Regions from separate parts of the Kitasatospora sp. NPDC004240 genome, predicted to be linked through region 2. Evidence: riboswitches for the same ligand, from Rfam matches in the RefSeq annotation. Region 2 holds a riboswitch; each other region holds the start of a gene.
What was found. A riboswitch is a leader RNA that binds a small molecule or an ion and turns the genes downstream of it on or off. The one in region 2 is predicted to bind cobalamin.
Positions count from the first base shown of each region.

Region 1: another riboswitch for cobalamin. It lies ahead of ACWEQL_RS11625 (HoxN/HupN/NixA family nickel/cobalt transporter); the one in region 2 lies ahead of ACWEQL_RS03215 (ribonucleoside-diphosphate reductase subunit alpha).
Region 3: another riboswitch for cobalamin. It lies ahead of ACWEQL_RS11565 (peptidase); the one in region 2 lies ahead of ACWEQL_RS03215 (ribonucleoside-diphosphate reductase subunit alpha).
Region 4: another riboswitch for cobalamin. It lies ahead of metE (5-methyltetrahydropteroyltriglutamate--homocysteine S-methyltransferase); the one in region 2 lies ahead of ACWEQL_RS03215 (ribonucleoside-diphosphate reductase subunit alpha).

Region 1 covers NZ_JBSGFD010000032.1:55,371-59,891, forward strand. The annotation lists gene tsaD (tRNA (adenosine(37)-N6)-threonylcarbamoyltransferase complex transferase subunit TsaD) at 1-686, opposite strand, end outside; gene ACWEQL_RS11625 (HoxN/HupN/NixA family nickel/cobalt transporter) at 878-1,981, opposite strand; cobalamin riboswitch at 2,035-2,270, opposite strand; gene ACWEQL_RS11630 (radical SAM protein) at 2,498-4,521, opposite strand, start outside.
Region 2 covers NZ_JBSGFD010000006.1:87,085-91,605, reverse strand. The annotation lists gene ACWEQL_RS03225 (glycoside hydrolase family 26 protein) at 1-790, shown strand, start outside; gene ACWEQL_RS03220 (ArnT family glycosyltransferase) at 787-2,532, shown strand; cobalamin riboswitch at 2,752-2,879, shown strand; gene ACWEQL_RS03215 (ribonucleoside-diphosphate reductase subunit alpha) at 2,940-4,521, shown strand, end outside.
Region 3 covers NZ_JBSGFD010000032.1:39,317-43,837, forward strand. The annotation lists gene ACWEQL_RS11555 (hypothetical protein) at 1,059-1,772, opposite strand; gene ACWEQL_RS11560 (hypothetical protein) at 1,839-2,111, shown strand; cobalamin riboswitch at 2,477-2,620, shown strand; gene ACWEQL_RS11565 (peptidase) at 2,712-3,779, shown strand; gene ACWEQL_RS11570 (flagellar hook-length control protein FliK) at 3,799-4,263, shown strand.
Region 4 covers NZ_JBSGFD010000030.1:49,290-53,810, forward strand. The annotation lists gene metE (5-methyltetrahydropteroyltriglutamate--homocysteine S-methyltransferase) at 1-1,921, opposite strand, end outside; cobalamin riboswitch at 2,151-2,388, opposite strand; gene meaB (methylmalonyl Co-A mutase-associated GTPase MeaB) at 2,508-3,512, opposite strand; gene scpA (methylmalonyl-CoA mutase) at 3,524-4,521, opposite strand, start outside.

The DNA.
Region 1 (4,521 bases), on a different contig from region 2:
TCGACCCAGCGGGCGGCGGCGGTCTTGAGGCCGGAGAAGGAGAAGGCGTACGGGGGGTCGTTGGGTCCGCTGAGGGGGCGGGGGAGGCGGACGGCGTTCGGGTCGCCGTCGCGGGCGGCGCGGTCGATGGCGGGGCCGCCGGGGTAGGGCAGGTGGAGGATGCGGGCGACCTTGTCGAAGCATTCGCCGGCGGCGTCGTCGAGGGTGTCGCCGAGGTGGAGGATCGGGTCGCGGGCGAGGTCGCGGACGAGCAGCAGCGAGGTGTGGCCGCCGGAGACGATGAGCACGACGCAGGGGTTGGGCAGGGGTTCGCCGTCGAGGGTGGCGGCGGCGACGTGGCCGGCGAGGTGGTGGACGCCGTAGAGGGGGACGCCGAGCGAGAAGGCATAGCTCTTGGCGGCGGCGACCCCGACCTGGAGGGCGCCGGACAGCCCGGGTCCGGCGGTGACGGCGACGGCGCCGACGTCGGCGAGGGTCAGCCCGGCCCGGTCGAGGGCCTCACGGACGACGGGGGCCATCGCGTGGACGTGCGCGCGGGCGGCGATCTCGGGCACCACGCCGCCGTAGCGGGCGTGTTCGTCCATGGAGGACGCCACGGCCTGGCCGAGCAGCCTCCCGTTGTGGACCAGACCGGCGCCGGTCTCGTCGCAGGACGACTCGATCCCCAGCACCACCGGCGATCCCACCATGGCAGGGCTCCTTATTGCTTGTGGCTAGTAACTGCAACTATTGTGCAATAAAGCTCGCGTTGCGGTGGTGGGCAGCCCGCTGTGGGGGCTGCCGGCCGGCCCGGTTCTCTCTCGCGGCCCCGAAGACGTCATGCCCTCCGAGCCGCCGCGTGGTGGCGGCCCGGAGGGCATGACGTTCGGAGTGCTGCTCAGTTCGTCGGTTCGACGCGGGCGTTCCAGCGCTGTTCGACGTTGCTGAGGCGCCAGTAGGCGAGGGCGCAGGCCCAGACGACGACGAACAGGCCGACGATGACGTAGCCGACGTTGTCGAGGCTGATGTCGGCGATCCAGGTGCTGACCGGGTCGGTGAGGTCGAGCTTCTCGTGGAGCACGCCGACCAGCTCGATGGTGCCGATGAGGAAGGCGACGGCGATGGACAGGCCGGTGATGGTGAGGTTGTAGTAGACCTTGCGGACCGGGTTGGAGAACGCCCAGTGGTAGGCGAAGTTCATGAAGGTGCCGTCGAGGGTGTCGAACAGGCTCATGCCGCAGGCGAAGAGCAGCGGCAGGCAGAGGATCGCGTACCAGGGCAGGCCGGAGGCGGCGCCGGAGCCGGCCATCACCATGAGGGCGACCTCGGTGGCGGTGTCGAAGCCGAGGCCGAACAGCACCCCGAGCGGGTACATCTGGCCGGGCCGGGTGATGGCCTTGGTGAGCCGGCCGAGGATGCGGTTCATGAAGCCGCGCTCGTCGAGGTGCTTCTCCAGCTGCTTCTCGTCGAACTGCCCGGCCCGCATGGCCTTGTACACCTTGTAGATGCCGGCCAGGGCGAAGAGGTTGAGGGCGGCGATCAGGTAGAGGAAGGTGCCGGAGACGCTGGTGCCGATCACGCCGAGTACGCCGTGGACGCTGGACTCCTCGTCGACCAGGGTGCCCGCGAACTGGGCGCCGGCCGCGACGAGGGCGGCCATCGCCATCACGATGCTGGAGTGGCCGAGGGCGAACCAGAAGCCGACCGAGATGGGTCGCTGGCCGTCGGCCATCAGTTTGCGGGTGGTGTTGTCGATGGCGGCGATGTGGTCGGCGTCGAAGGCGTGCCGCATGCCCAGGGTGTAGGCGGTGACGCCGAGGCCGACGCCGAACACCTGGGTGCCGACGGTGTAGTCGTTCGGGGCGACCAGCAGGAACAGCGTGCCGAAGGCGACGACGTGCATGGCGACGATGACGCCGAGCAGCCCGGCGGTGCGGATGGTGTCCTGGCGCTGCCAGCGTGGTGGCACGGTCGATGACGGCTTTTCGTCGGTGAGGGTCATGACGGGTTGGCCTCTCCAGCTCCTCGATGGGGGCACCCCCGGCTGAGGTCGGGGGAGTCGTGCACGCCGTGGCCGGTCTCCTGGCTCTGGGTGGACGGCGCCGACCGTGTCCGGGCAGCGCCGAGCGTGCCCCTGCCTCGCCTTCCCGGTGCCGTACGGCACCCGTGACTGCCCGCTGGCGCGGACCCGGCAGGGGCACTTCCCGTTCACAGTGGCGAGGGCCGCTCCGGAATCGGCCCCTGAGGGGGCGTCACCGGTCTTCCCGAGCACCACGGCGCGGACCACCGTAGGGGCAGGGTCCGCTTCTCAACAAGCTTGCGCAGTTGCGCATAGGTTGCAATAACGCAACGTGGCGGCATGCGTACGACACCGGGGGGCGGGGGTGGGACGGGCGATCGACGGTGCCGCGGTGCGGTCGGCGGCTGCGGCGGTGACCGACCGGGACGGTACTGCCCGGCCCGGAGCTCGTCCCCGGGGCGGAGCCGGTCCGGCTGGTGTCCAACTTCCAGAACGGTCTCAAACGGCTCCCGGTCCGCTGGCGGCGCCCGCCCGGCTGACGCGGGCGCGGTCGCCCGGGGGAGGGGTGAGGGCCGGCCGGAGCGGTGTGGTGACCGGGTCGGCGTCGCGCAGCGGGTGGCCGCTGCCGTGCCAGACGGAGAGCACGTAGGCGCTGAACGGGTGGTGGGCCCAGCGTTCGGGGACCCGCAGGACGAGCCGGTAGGCCTCGGGCTCCTCCTCGCCGGGGTTCGGGGCGGGGGCGGCCGGGAGGTCGCCGGACTCGGCCAGCAGCCGGTGGACGTCGGCGGGAAGGGTGAACACGGCCTGCCGGGGGCGTCCGGTGAGGGTGGTGCGCAGTACGGCGGTGGCGGCCAGGTCGGCGGTGAGCAGCGCGTCGAGCTCCGCCTCGTCGACGGGTGCGCCGCCCGGGACCGACGGGCCGGCGGGGAGCCGGAGCAGGGCCCGGACCAGGCCCGCGAGGTAGCGGCGCAGCGCGTCCGGGTCCGCGACCGTCAGGCGGCGCAGGATGGCCTGGTAGTGCAGTTCCTCCGGCACCCCCTGGTCGCGGTCGGCCTCCCGGAGCAGCGTCCGGTCGACGGCGTCCGGGTCGCGCCAGCCGGCCCGGTAGTCCGCGGCCAGCACGCGGACCTCGGCGTGCAGGGGGCCGAGGGCGTCGGGGTCGTGCGGGTCCTGGATGCCGTGCGGGCCCCGGAGGTCGTGCGGGTCGTCGAAGAGCAGGGCGCGCAGGCCGTCGAGCAGATCGACCAGCCTGGCGCCGGTGGCCTGGTGCAGGCGGCGCAGGGTGCAGCGCAGCAGGACCTTCTGGAAGAGGCTGAGCGTCAGGCGCAGTTCCAGCCCCCACCGCCACTCGTCCTCCGTCATCGAGGCGTGGCCGACCACGACGTCGGCGACCAGCTCCGGGTTGCTGATGTCGGCGGGCATCCGCCGGGTGACCAGGCCCTGTTCGGTGCGGAACCGGGCGTGGCTGAAGTCCGTGTTGTTGAGCAGCAGCAGCGGGTAGACCACCGGCGAGCCGCCGGCCCGCAGCACCTCCTCGATCCCGTCGAGGAAGGTCCGCGGGGTCTCCCCGGGCAGGCCCCAGATGAGGTCGGTGTAGGTCGGGATGCCGAGCTCCCGGAACGCCTGCTGCATCCGGTGGTAGTGCGCGGGGCGGATGTTGGACCGGTTGGCGATCTCCAGCACCTCGGGGTCGAAGGACTGGGTGGACAGCGTGATCGCGCCGGTCAGCCCGGCCTCGTGCAGGATGCGGGCGATCTCCACCACCCGGTCCGTGGTGTTCTTCGCCCAGTTGGTCATGACCAGGATGCGCTTGTCGTACCGGCGGCAGAGGTCGACCAGGATCCGGGCGATCTCCCGGTCCCGCGGCAGCAGGCCGAAGTTGGCGTCGGCGATGAACAGGGACGCCCCGTCGGGGGCCAGCCGGACGATCCGGTCGAGTTCGGCCTCGATCCGCTCCAGCGGGAACTGCCGGACCTTGGCGTTGGTCGCGCCGCCCCAGTAGCAGAAGGCGCAGCTGTACGGGCAGCCGCGGTTGGTCTCGTAGACGATCAGCCAGGAGGACGCCAGGTCGGCGTCCGGGTAGACGGGGCTCAGCAGGGGTGAGGGAACCTGGGCCAGGTCGGCGATGCGCGGGGCGGGCGGGGTGGTACGGACCCGGCCGTCCGGGCCGCGGTGGCTGATCCCGGCGATCCGGTCCAGCAGCGGCCGGGGCCGGGCCAGTTCACGCAGCAGCTCGGCGAAGCGCAGCTCGCCCTCGCCGTGCACCAGGACGTCCACGTCCGGCGACTCGGCGAACAGCGCGTCGGCCTGGTGGGTGACGTCGTTGCCGCCGAGCACCACCAGGCAGTCCGGCCAGCGCTCCTTGATCAGGGCGGCCAGTTCCAGGGACTCCGCGCGGTTCCAGAAGTAGACGGTGAAGGCCACCAGGAACGGTGGCTCCGACGCCGGACGGGCCAGCCGGTCGAGCACCTCGGCGAAGACCCTCCGCCGGTCGGCGGCGCGCAGGTGGTGCACGTGCCGCT
Region 2 (4,521 bases):
GCAGTCGATGGACGCGCTGCCCGCCTACACCTCGGCGATCGGCAAGCAGCCGAACGTGCTGGAGTACTACGCGGGCTGGGGCGACGGCTTCGACACCGTCGGCGTGCGCCGGATCCACGAGGCCGGGGCGCTGCCGTTCATGGCCTGGGAGCCGCACACCCCCTCGATGGCGGCCATCGCGAACGGCGAGACCGACGACTACGTGAAGAGCGTGGCCAAGGCCGCCGCCAAGCTCAACCTGCCGATCGCGATCAGCATCGCGCACGAGATGAACGGCGACTGGTACCCGTGGGGCCGGCAGGCCGCCAGTGCCGAGGACTTCGTCCGCGCCTGGCGCCGCGTCCACGACATCTTCGACCGGGCGGGCGCCACCAACGTGATCTGGGTGTGGAGCCCCAACATCACCGTCCCCGCCCCCAACACCCGGCTGGCGCCGTACTACCCCGGCGACGCCTACGTGGACTGGGCCGGCATGACGGGCTACTTCACCCAGCACGGCCCGAAGACCTTCGAGACCCTGTACGGCCCGACCATGGCCGAGATCCGCGCCTTCTGCAAGAAGCCCTTCTTCATCAGCGAGACCGCCGCCGAGCAGGGCAAACGGCAGCGCGCGGACGTCACCGAGCTCTTCAACGGACTGGCCGCGCACGACGACATCGTGGGCTTCGTCTGGTTCAACATCGTCAAGCGGGCGGACTGGCGGGTCGAGGCCGTCCCCGCGACCCTCACCGACTTCAGGCAGCGCGTCTCCGACCCCCGCTACGGCTTCGACATCCGGAACCCGAGATGACCACTGAGACCGACTCCTTCCCGGGCCCGCGCACACCGGCGGCCGGGGACTCCGGCACCACCGGCGCCGCCCCGGCCGCGGGCGGCCACCGGGACGCCGACCACCGGGACACCGGCCACCACGCCGACGGACAGCACGCCGACGGACACCGGGGCACCGGCCACCGCGCCGACGGGCGGCCGCCGGTCGACGACTCCCGGGTCGTGGAGCTCGCGCCGTACACCATCCCGGAGGTCCCGGCGATCGGCTGGGACCCGGCCCCCAGCCCCCGGCGCCGCTGGATCGCCCGCGCCCTGCTGGCCGGTGTGCTGGCCATCCAGGCGGCGCTCTCGCTGCGTCTGCTGGCCGCCGCACACCCCGACGAGGCGGCCGCCATGGTGGCCGGCCGCCAGCAACTGGCGCACCTCACCGACGGCGCCGCGGTGACCACCGACCTGCTCGGCCGGATCCCCGGCTCGCCCTGGCTGTACCCGCCGCTGGCCGGCTGGACTGCGAACGCCAACGGCATCTGGGGCACCCGGCTGCTCAGCCTGGGCTTCGCCCTGGTCACCACCGTGCTGCTGTACTCGATCACCCGCCGGCTGTTCAACGAGCGGGTGGCGATCTGCAGCGCCGGGGCGTACGCCGTCCTCCAGTCCACCGTGGTCGTCGGCTTCTACGCGGCCCCGGACGCCCCGGCGGTCATGCTGGTGGCCTGCGCGGCCTGGGTGGTGGTGCACACCGCCCGCCGGCCGGTGGCGCTCGTCCTGGTGGCCGCCGTGCCCCTCGCGCTCGCCGCCGCCACCGCGTACGCCGCGGCCGTCGCCGTGCCCGCCCTGCTCGCCCTGGCCCTGGTCACCGCCCGGCCGCACCGGGGCCTCGGCCAGGCGGCGGTGCGCGTCCTGCTGCTGGCCGCGGGCACGGCCGGCGCGCTGCTCGGCGCCGGGCTGCTGGACGAGATCGCCGCGTGGTCCCCGGCCCTCGGCCACGGCGCCCGGCCGCGCACCGAGATCCTCCTCAACGCACTCCAGTGGGGCGGCCTGTTCACGGTGCTCGCCGTCGCCGGGGCGGTCGCCTACGTGCGGCGCGAGCAGATGAACGAGTCACCGGAGAGCGACTTCGTCCCCACCACCAGGGGGCACCGCGCGGCGCTGGGCGCGACCCTGGTCGCGACGGCGCTGCTGGTCCCCGCGATCCACCTGTGGCTGGGCACCCCCGGGGTGCTGTTCCGGCACCTGGGCCTCGGCATGCTGCTCGCCGCGCCGCTGGCCGGGGTGGGCATCACCCGCCTGGTCGGCGCGCACTTCCGCAACCCCCAGCTGGGCATCCTGGTGTGGGTGGTGCTGCTCGCCCTCGGCCTGGAGCAGTCCTCGGCGCGCTACCAGGACGGCCCCGACGACGGCCGGCTGCTCGCCGTGCTGCGGGTGCACGCCGAACCGGAAGGTCGCTACCTGACGGCGGTCGACGGCCTGCCAGAGTACTACCTCGGCAAGGTCAGCCGCCCCGAACAGTGGGTGTCGGCCCGCAAGGGCACCGAGTACCACGCCGCCTCCGGGGTGACCCTGCGCGGCGACGCGGGCAGCGCGGCGGCGATCCGGGACGGCTGGTTCACCCTGGTCGTCCTCGACAGCACCGCGCCGGCCGCCACCGACCGCGCGCTGAGCGCCGCGCTGTCCTCCAGCGGGCACTACCGGCTGATCGCGCAGTTCACCTCGCCGACCGGCGATTCGAGCACCTACAAGGTTTACCTGAAGTACGCCTGAGGGGCGCTCCCGGGGCGTTGACGGGGCGTCCGCCCAGGACGGGCTCCGGGGTCTCCACAGGGCCGTCACAGGGCCTCCCGGAGGCCTTCCGAAGGCCTCCCAGAAGCCTCCCGGAGGCCTCCCGGAGGCCTTCCGGGGTGCCGACACGCCGGGCTGACCAGCGGGACGTACGACACACCGGCCACAACATATGGTGCCGCAAAAGTCAGCCGCCACTACATGTATGCTCACTCCTGCTGTCGACGCAGGGGAACCCGGTGGGAGTCCGGGACTGCCCCGCAGCGGTGTGCGGGCGGCCCACCCGGGGGCCCGTGAGTCCGATGACCTGCCGACCGCGTGCCACACGGCCTCCCCGCAGAGGCCTTGCAGCACGGCAGTACCTTCCGGGCCTCGCGGGCGGGCCGGGGATGTCACCGTCACGCGATGCCGCAGGGCGATCGCGTCGTGCTCCCCTGCCCCGAACGGTCCCGGCCGACCCGATCCACCGCCGCCGATCGCCGCCAGGAGAGAGCGCCTTGACCACCGCTGCCTCAGCCACCCTGCCCACCCAGGGTTCCAGCTCCGCCCCCGCCGACCCGACGGTCTCCGACCCCGGCGGCGCGCTCCTGCGGCTGCTCACCGACCGCAGCGTCGATCTCCTTCAGGTGGACCCCGGCCATGTCGCCGCCGCCGCGCTGCGCGGCCGCCACGCCGGCTCCGACTTCGCCGAGCTGCGCGGGCTGGCCGTGGAGGCCGCCGCGTCGATGATCGCCGAGGACCCCCAGTACTCGAAGCTGGCCGCCCGCCTGCTCGCCCTGGAGATCGTGGACGAGGCCGTCAGCCAGGGCTCGGTCACCTTCGCCGACTCGATCACCGTCGGCCACGCCGAGGGCCTGATCGGCGACACCACCGCCGCCTTCGTCGCCAAGCACGCCGACGCGCTGAACGCGCTGATCGACGCTCAGGGCGACGACCGCTTCGAGTACTTCGGCCTGCGCACCGTGCAGTCCCGGTACCTGCTGCGCCACCCGATCACCCGCAAGGTCGTCGAGACCCCCCAGCACTTCCTGCTCCGCGTCGCCTGTGGCCTGGCGGTCGGCGACAACGAGCAGTCGGTCGCCGAGGTCGCCGAGCTGTACCGGCTGATGAGCCGTCTGGAGTACCTGACCAGCTCCCCGACGCTGTTCAACTCCGGCACCCGCCACCCGCAGATGTCCAGCTGCTACCTGCTGGACTCGCCGCTGGACAACCTGGACTCGATCTACTCGCGCTACGCCCAGATCGCCCGGCTCTCCAAGCACGCCGGCGGCATCGGCCTGTCCTACTCGCGCATCCGCTCGCGCGGCTCGCTGATCCGCGGCACCAACGGCAAGTCCAACGGCATCGTGCCGTTCCTGCGCACCCTCGACTCCTCGGTCGCCGCCGTCAACCAGGGCGGCCGCCGCAAGGGCGCGGCCTGCGTCTACCTGGAGACCTGGCACGCGGACATCGAGGAGTTCCTGGAGCTGCGCGACAACACCGGCGAGGAGGCGCGGCGCACCCACAACCTCAACCTGGCGCACTGGATCCCGGACGAGTTCATGCGCCGGGTCAACGCCAACGAGGACTGGTCGCTGTTCTCCCCCGCCGACGTCCCCGAGCTGGTCGACCTGTGGGGCGCCGACTTCGACGAGGCGTACCGCAAGGCCGAGCTGGCCGGCAAGGCCGTGCGCACCATCCCCGCGCAGACCCTGTACGCCCGCATGATGCGCACCCTGGCGCAGACCGGCAACGGCTGGATGACCTTCAAGGACGCCTCCAACCGCGCCGCCAACCAGACCGCCCTGCCGGGCCGCACGGTGCACTCCTCCAACCTCTGCACCGAGATCCTGGAGGTCACCGACGACTCCGAGACCGCGGTCTGCAACCTCGGCTCGGTCAACCTGGGCGCGCACGTCGCCGACGGCGCCGGCGCCGGCGACCTGCTGAACGCGATGGACTGGGAGCGGCTGGACGCCACCGTGCGCACCG
Region 3 (4,521 bases), on a different contig from region 2:
CTCCGTCGGCCCGGGATCCGGCCGGGAGTGCGGGAGTTCGGGCTGCGTGAGTGGTACTCGGCCCTCGGGGCGGGGGCCGCCGGCGGGCGCGCGGTGCGGTGAACACCGCGAGCGCTCCGGAGGGAGGTGGTGGCATCGTCGCGTACCTCTGGAATGGAGGGTCAGGGGGAGGGGAGGGGTGGAGAGGTCGGCTCGCACTCGACGTGCGGGCCGGCGGTCGCTCGCAGGGCGCATGGAGTGCGGCTGTGCCCAGCCCCTCCCGATGCGGCCGCCGACGGCGATCGGCGGACGTTGCCGAGGCGTCACCCCGTGCATGGTCGCGCAACCGCTCAGCGCTGCTGAGAGTCTTGGGGCGGGCGCATCCGGCTGTCAAGACACCGGACGGCGCCCGCTCCACGACCTTGCGGGACCGGTGGATCACGCGGCGGCTCGGCGATCCGGACGTCCGGTCCCGATCCCACCCGGACCCCGGCGGGTGGGCGGGAAGGTCGGCGGGGTCCGGAGGGCAGACCTCACATAGACCCTCGATTGATGGGATGTCTGCTTGTAAGGCTGAGCGGTCGACGTTCCCAACTTTCGTCCTGAACTGGATTTTTCAAGAAATGAGCCTCAGGGGCCTGGACAGTCACCCGGACGTCCGCGTTACATTCATCCTGTGTCTCCGTGATTGAATCAGAGAGGCGACGCCCACGCGACACATCACTCCCGCTCGGGACCGGCACGAGGAACACCGATGAGACTCGGAGGCGCCCTTCTCTTCGGCACCTCGGCCCTGTTCGCACGGGCGTCGCTGAGCGCGTGCTGAGGCAATGACGCGTCCGCCGCGTCGAACGGCGCGCCGCTCGTGGGGTGGCCTGCCTCGGGGTGCGCGTGGGCCCGGTTGCCGCCGTGTTTCCGCCTGGCTCGGCGGCTTCCGTCGACTCCACCGCCGCTACGAGCGCGGGACCGACCACTTCGCCGCTTTCGCTGGCATCGCCGCAGCCGTCCTATGCCTCCCCAGAGTCACCACACGAGATCACTTCTTATGCGGACCATCTGACGCGCTCCTCCTGGCGGGCCTACGGTGAGAAGAGAGTGCGGTGCCGCGGGTGGTGCTGCCTTTCCGCACAGGAGGTTCCTCGGATGGCGGTCGGGCGCCGGGGGCCGGCAGCGGCGCGGGGTTCGCGTTCGTGGGGGAGGGATGCGGAGCTGGCGCACGTGGCGGGCCTGCTCGGCACCCGTCCGGCAGTGGTGATCGTCGAGGGGGAGGCCGGGATCGAAGGTGTCATCCGCTGCGCGAGCCGCTGCCGTTCGGGCCGGTGGCCGATGCCCTGCGCGCGGCCGGCCGCGGTTGGTGCAGCGGGCGCAGGCGCTGCCGCGCTCGGTGGGCGCCCTGGTCGCTCTACTGCCCGATCTCGCCGATCGGCTTCCGGCGCCGGAGGGTGCCCCGGATGCGGCGGGGGCGCGCCGGCGAGCCGGCCGCGGGGCGCGGGTCCGGGCAGTTCGGCGTAGCGCGCCGCGATGTGCTCGGCGACGGTGTGGGGGTCGGCGACGCCGTCGGCCTGGCCGGCCCCGGTGCCGGTGCGGTGGGTGAAGCGGCCGGCCGGTACGTACGCGCCGTCGCGCAGCAGCCGCAGGTAGGGGATGCGCAGCCCGTGGTCGACGATGAGCCGCTCGGCCAGGTCGGGGGAGAAGACGTCGTCGAAGTCGTCGAGGCCCCGGGTGTGGAGGGGTTCGTTCTCCCAGGCCGTCCGCAGGGCCTTGACGTCGTGGACGAGGCGTTCCAGCGCCATGGTGGTGGCTCCTCAGGGGGTCAGCAGCCGGATGTTCCCGGGGTTGTTGAGGACGAGGTGCGGTCCGTGAGGTCGGAGAGGTCGGCGAAGCCCCGGTCGGGGAGGTGCGGGACCAGGGAGGGCGCCGACCAGCGCGCTGCCAGGTGGCGGTGCGTCGACGGCGCCGCGGCCCGCGGCTCGTACCCGCAGGTGACGGGGGTCGACCTGCGCGCCGCGGAGTACGGGCGCGCGTGCGCGGCCCTGCTGAGCGACCTGCTGTCGGGCACGGCGCAGCCCGGAGCGGTGCGTCGGCACGACTGGGCGCTGCGGATCCGCGCCTCCACCGCCGGGCGCGGCTGACGCCGGACAGTGTGGGCACGCTCTCCGGCTCGGGCCGGTCCGCGGGTGTCCACTGCGGACGGAACTCCCTGAGCCCGGAGGGGGGTCACTGACCTGGGGCGATGACGCCCTTCCGCTCCTTCGCCCGCCCAGGGCCGGCGACCTCGCGAAGGAGAAGTTCCGTGAGGCACACCGGTAGGCAGGCCATGGGGGGAGGCCGTCGCCTCTCGCTCGCACCCCGTACCCGGCCGACAGGTGGCATACCGAAGGCCGTTCCGGAGTCGTCCGAGGTGAGGTGGACTCCGCGGTGCCTCGAACGAGCCCGTCAGCGAAGTACGGTGGATCCGGGCGTCGTGATGTGACGCACGATCCCTTGACCGGGTCTTTCCCGTCTCGCCATGATGGATCGTCATGTTGTGACTCCGCCCGCGGGGGAAGTCCGGTTCGAATCCGGCGCTGACCCGCAACGGTAGGCCTCCGACCCCGCGTCGGCGGCGAGCCCGAGTACCCGTCGGCGGAGGTGTGCCAACCCCTCCTCCCGTCGTGGTCTGCGGGCCGGAGTTCCCGACGGCTGCCCGTTGCCAGGTGGACCCCGCGCGCCCAGGCCCGGAAAGGCAGCCCATGCCCGTCCGCCACCGGACCCTCGGCCTCCTCGCGATACCCGCGCTCGTCCTCGGCGCCGTCCTGCCCGCCTCGACCGTCGCCGCCGCCCAGGAGCAGGGCGCGGGGACGGGCACGACCTACCGGCCCGACGCCGCCGCGGCGGGCTGGCTCGCCGGACAGTTGGTCGGCGGCGACCACTTCGAGTCCGTCTTCGACGGCACCGCCTACCCCGACCAGGGCCTCACCATCGACGCCGTGCTCGCCTTCGCCGCCTCCGGCACCGCCGACCAGGCGGCGGCCCGCGCCACCGCCTGGCTCGCCAGGCCCGAGATCCTCTCCGGCTACCTCGGCGACGGAACCACCGAGGCGTACGCGGGCGCCACCGCCAAGCTGCTGCTGGCGGTCGAGGTCCGCGGCGAGAACCCGGCGGCCTTCGGCGGTGTGGACCTCCCGGCCCGGCTGCGCTCGCTGCTGGCCGCCGACGGCCGGTTCTCCGACCGCTCGCAGTGGGGCGACTACAGCAACGCGTTCGGGCAGTCACTCGCGCTGATCGCCCTGAAGCGCACGCCCGGCGGCGCACCGGCGGCGGCCGTCGACTTCCTGGCGAACAGCCAGTGCGCCGACGGCGGCTACCCGGTGGCGTTCGGCCAGGCCGCCTGCACCAGTGACCCGGACGCCACCGCGCTGGCGGTCCAGGCGCTGGCCGCGACCGGCCGCACGGCCAAGGCCCAGGCCGGACTCGGCTGGCTCACCGCCCACCAGGGGGCCGACGGCGGCTTCGCGGCGGCCGGCGCCGCGGCCTCCAACGCCAACAGCACCGGCCTCGCGACCGAGGCACTGCTGTCCGGCGGCCGGTACGGGGCGGGCCTGAAGGGCTGGAGCCGGCTGGTGAAGTTCCAGCAGGGCTGCTCGGCCGACCCGGCCGTGCGCGGCGCCGTGGCCTACGACGCGAACGGGTTCAACGCCGCCACCGCCCCGCGCGCCACCGCCCAGGCCGTGCTGGGGCTCTCCGGCAAGGGTCTGGCCGAGCTGACCGCGCACGGCGCCCGCCCCACCGCCCCCGTCCTGGCCTGCCCGGCCGCCTGACCCCGTGAGGAGCACACCGATGACCAGGCCCCCCGCCCGGCGCACCCTCGGCGCGCTCGCCGCCGTCGCCGCCCTCACGGCCGCGCTGCTCGGCGCCGGTACCGTCCGGGCGCCGGAGGCGAGCGCCGTCGCCTGCGACGGCACCACCGGCGTCACCGTCGTGGTCGACTTCACCGCCCTCGGCGGCGGCATCGAGACCGGCTGCGCCCCCGGCGACCCGGCCAGCGGACTCGCCGCGCTCGGCGGCGCCGGCTTCCCGTACGCCTTCCACCCGCGTTTCCCGGGCTTCGTGTGCAAGATCAAGGCGCTGCCGACGACCTGCACCAACCCGACCGGGACCGCCTACTGGTCGTACTGGCACGCCCAGCACGGCGGCCCCTGGTCGTACAGCACGCTGGGTGCGGGCAGCTACAACCCGGCGCCCGGTGACGTCGAGGGCTGGTCCTTCGGTGCGGGCACCCAGCCGGGCATCACGGCTCCCTGACCGCCGTACGCCGACAGCCGTACGTCCCCCCGATGCCCCGGCCGCCGTGAGGGGAGGCCGGGGCATCGGGGGCATGCCGTACGAGGACCCACCGGCGCCGGACGGGACGCCCGGGTGCTCAGGTCGGCGAGCCGTGTGATCGATCTGACGGTCCGTTGACTGTCGTTTCGACCCTGTGGTCTGATGAGCTGGTTTTTCACCCTCGGCGCTCAGGGGAAGCCGGTCCGAATCCGGCGCTGACCCGCAACCGTGGATCCA
Region 4 (4,521 bases), on a different contig from region 2:
CGAGGCGGAAGGCCTCGGTGGCCCAGCGCAGGTAGCCGGCGTGGCCGTCGGCGCGCAGCGGGAGCGTCTCACGCAGGGCGGGCTCGTCGACCTGGACGACGGCGGCGCCGGCGGCCTCCAGGTCGGTGACCTCGTCGCGCAGGGCGAGGGCCACCTGGCGGGCGGTGTCGGCGAGCGGCTGGTCGTCGCGGACGAAGGACCAGGCGAGCATGGTGACCGGGCCGGTGAGCATGCCCTTGACCGGGCGGTCGGTGAGGTCCTGGGCGTAGCGGTACCAGTCGGTGGTGAGGGGCTGCGGCCGGGAGATGTCACCGGCGAGCACCGGTGGCCGGACGTAGCGGGTGCCGTACGACTGGACCCAGCCGTGCCGGGTGGCGAGGTAGCCGGTGAGCCGCTCGGCGAAGTACTGGACCATGTCGTTGCGTTCGGGTTCGCCGTGGACGAGGACGTCCAGGCCGGCCTTCTCCTGGAAGGCGATGACCTCGCGGATCTCGGCCTCGATGCGCTCGCGGTAGGCGGCCCGGTCGATCCGTCCGGCGGTCAGGTCGGCGCGGGCGGTGCGCAGTTCGGCGGTCTGCGGGAAGGAGCCGATGGTGGTGGTCGGCAGCAGCGGGAGGCCGAGGCGGGCGCGCTGGGCCTCGGTGCGGACCTCGTACGGCTGGGGGCGGCGGGTGTCGGCCGCGGGGACGGCGGCGGCGCGGGCGCGGACGGCCGGGTCGCGGGTGACCGGGGAGGTGGCGCGGGAGGCGAGGTCGGCGCGGTTGGCGGCGAGTTCGGCGGTGATGGCGGTGGTGCCCTCGCGCAGGGCGCGGGCGAGCAGGGCGGTCTCGGTGCTCTTCTGGCGGGCGAAGGCGAGCCAGCGGGCGATCTGCGGGTCGAGTTCGCGTTCGGCGGTGGCGTCGAGGGGGACGTGCAGCAGTGAGCAGGACGGGGCGACGTCCACGGTGCCGGCGAGGCCGAGCAGGGTGGCCAGGGTGGCGAGCGACTTCTCCAGGTCGTTGATCCAGACGTTGCGGCCGTCGACGACGCCGGCGATCAGGCGCCTGCCGGGCAGGCCCCCGGCGGCGGCGAGGTCGGCCAGGTTGGCGGCGGCGGGGCCGGTGAAGTCCAGGGCGAGGCCTTCGACGGGGGCCTTGGCGAGGACGGGCAGGGCTTCGCCGAGGCGATCGAAGTAGCTGGCGACGAGCAGCTTGGGCCGGTCCTCGACGGCGCCGAGCTCGCGGTAGGCGCGGGCGGCGGCGCCCAGTTCGGCGGGGGTGCGGTCCTGGACGAGGGCGGGCTCGTCGAGTTGCGCCCATTCGGCGCCGGCGGCGCGCAGTTCGGCGAGGAGTTCGGCGTAGACGGGCAGCAGCCGGTCGAGCAGGGTGAGGGGCTGGAAGTCGGCGGCGACGCCGGGGGCGGGCTTGGCGAGCAGCAGGTAGGTGACGGGGCCGAGCAGGACGGGCCGGGCGGTGTGGCCGAGCAGGAGGGCCTCGCGCAGTTCGCCGACGGCCTTGGCCGGGTTGGCGGTGAAGACGGTGTCGGGGCCGAGTTCGGGCACCAGGTAGTGGTAGTTGGTGTCGAACCACTTGGTCATCTCCAGCGGCGCGGCCTCCTGGGTGCCGCGCGCCATGGCGAAGTAGCCGTCGAGCGGGTCGGCGGCGACGGCGGCGCGGTGGCGGGCGGGGATGGCGCCGAGGGCGACGGTGGTGTCCAGCACGTGGTCGTACAGCGAGAAGTCGCCGGTGGTGACCTCCTGGACGCCGGCGTCGGCCAGCTGCCGCCAGTTGTCCCGGCGCAGGGTGGCGGAGGTGGTGCGGAGGGCGGCGGCGGTGACGGTGCCCTTCCAGTAACCCTCGACGGCCTTCTTGAGCTCCCGGCCCCGGCCCTGGCGGGGGTAGCCGTGGACGGTGGCCCGGGTCTGCACGGGTACGGGCCGCACCGAAGTGGACTGCGCGGGTACGGGCCGCGCCGAAGTGGACTGCGCGGGCGTGGACTTCGCGGTCAAGGGACTCTCCTTCGCGAGTCTGGTTCCTCATGTTCCCGGGGACGGGACGAGGGCGCAAAGGATGACGGACCGGGCGGGCCGCCCGGGCACGTAAGGTGCCGGACTCCGCCTTCTGTGTACGCCGACCCGCCCACGAGGTCACCGGGAGGTCCGCGCGCGATCGGTCGCGCACGGGCAACGGGCAGGTCTTCGGACTCGCGGGCCCGTCCACCCGTGAAAGGGCGGACTCCTAGTGGCCGTCGCTTCCCAGGCCCGTGCGGGCCCAGTGCGTATGACGGCGGTCGTTCCCGCTCACCGCTGCGGGGCAGTCCCGGACTGGCCAGTTGAAAGGCGTCACCGGGTTCCCTCTTGCGACGCGCCTGTCTGGCGGACAGGAGCGAACCAGCTGCCCGGCCAGCATAGGGGCAATCCGGCGGCCCGGCACGGGAATCCCACGAGGTGTCCACGGATCGGGACGGGTACGGAAAGCCCGGTGCCGGGTGCCCCGTGGGAGGGGCACCCGGCACCGGGTGAGGGGGTGTCAGGCCTGGTCGGCGTCGGCCGGGGTGTGGAAGCCCGCCAGGATCCGTTCGGCCGCCAGGGTGGCGGTCAGCGTGCCGTCGCGGACCTGCTGTTCGATGCCGGGCGCGAGCCGGCGGACGGCCGGGTGGGCGCGCAGCCGGGCGAGCAGCTGGTCGTGGACCATCGCCCAGGTCCAGTCGACCTGCTGGTCGCGGCGCTTGGCGTCGAGCGCGCCGGTGGCCTCCAGGATCCGCCGGTGCTGCCCCAGCCGCTCCCACACCGTGTCGAGGTCGGTGCCGTCGCGGCCGCTGCAGGTGAGCACCGGCGGGGTCCAGGCGGCGTCGGGGGCCTGCAACAGCCGCAGCGCGCCGGTCAGTTCGCGGGCGGCGGCACGGGCGTCGAGCTCGTGCGGGCCGTCCGCCTTGTTGACGGCGACGATGTCGGCGAGTTCCAGCACGCCCTTCTTGATGCCCTGGAGCTGGTCGCCGGTGCGGGCGAGGGTGAGCAGCAGGAAGGAGTCGACCATGTCGGCGACGGTGGTCTCGGACTGGCCGACGCCGACGGTCTCCACCAGGACGACGTCGTACCCGGCGGCCTCCATCACCACCATGCTCTCCCGGGTGGCCCGGGCGACGCCGCCGAGGGTGCCGGAGGTGGGCGAGGGGCGGACGAACGCGGCCGGGTCGACGGCGAGCTTCTCCATCCGGGTCTTGTCGCCCAGGATGCTGCCGCCGGTCCGGCTGGAGGACGGGTCGACGGCGAGCACCGCGACCCGGTGGCCCCGCCCGGTGAGCATGGTGCCCAGGCCCTCGATGAAGGTGGACTTGCCGACGCCGGGGACGCCGGTGATGCCCACCCGGACGGCCTTGCCGGAGTGCGGGAGCAGCTCCAGCAGCAGCCGCTGGGCAAGCTCCCGGTGGTCGGCGCGGCCCGACTCGACCAGGGTGATGGCCCGCGCGATGTAGGCGCGCGAGCCGTCGAGGACACCCTGGACGTACTGGTCCAGATCGATCGTGCGGGCCACGGGTCAGCGGCTCACAGCTCGTGGCCGAGGGACGCGGCCAGCGTCCTCAGCAGGTCGTGGGCGGCCTCCGGGATGACCGTGCCGGGCGGGAACACCGCGGTGGCACCGGCCTCGTGGAGGGCGTCGACGTCCTGCGGGGGGATGACCCCGCCGACCACGATGGTGATGTCCTCGCGTCCGGCGGCGGCGAGTTCGGCGCGCAGCGCGGGCACCAGCGTCAGGTGGCCGGCGGCGAGGGAGGAGACGCCGACGATGTGGACGTCGGCCTCCACGGCCTGGCGGGCGACCTCGGCCGGGGTCTGGAAGAGCGGGCCGACGTCGACCACGAAGCCGAGGTCGGCGAAGGCGCTGGCGATCACCTTCTGGCCGCGGTCGTGGCCGTCCTGGCCCATCTTGGCGACCAGGATGCGCGGGCGGCGGCCCTCGGCCTCGTCGAACCGCTCGACGAGCTCGCGGGTGCGCTGGACGGCGGTGGTGGGGCCTGCTTCGTCTCGGTACACACCCGTGATGGTACGGATCTGGCCGGAGTGGCGCCCGTACACCTTCTCCAGGGCGTCCGAGATCTCGCCGACGGTGGCCTTGGCGCGCGCCGCGTCGACGGCGAGGGCGAGCAGGTTGCCGTCCAGGGTGCCGTCGTTGCGCGGGCCGCGCTCGGCGGAGGCGGTCAGCGCGCGCAGGGCGTCCTGGCAGGCGGCCTCGTCGCGTTCGGCCCGCAGGCGGCGCAGCTTCTCGATCTGCTGGGCGCGCACCGAGGAGTTGTCGACCTTGAGCACCTCGATCTGCTCGTCGGTGGCGACCTGGTACTTGTTGACGCCGATCACCGGCTGGCGTCCGGAGTCGATCCGGGCCTGGGTGCGGGCTGCGGCCTCCTCGACGCGCAGCTTGGGGATGCCCGCGTCGATGGCCTTGGCCATGCCGCCGGCCGCCTCGACCTCCTGGATGTGCTGCCAGGCGCGCGCGGCGAGGTCGTGGGTGAGCTTCTCGACGTACGCGCTGCCGCCCCAGGGGT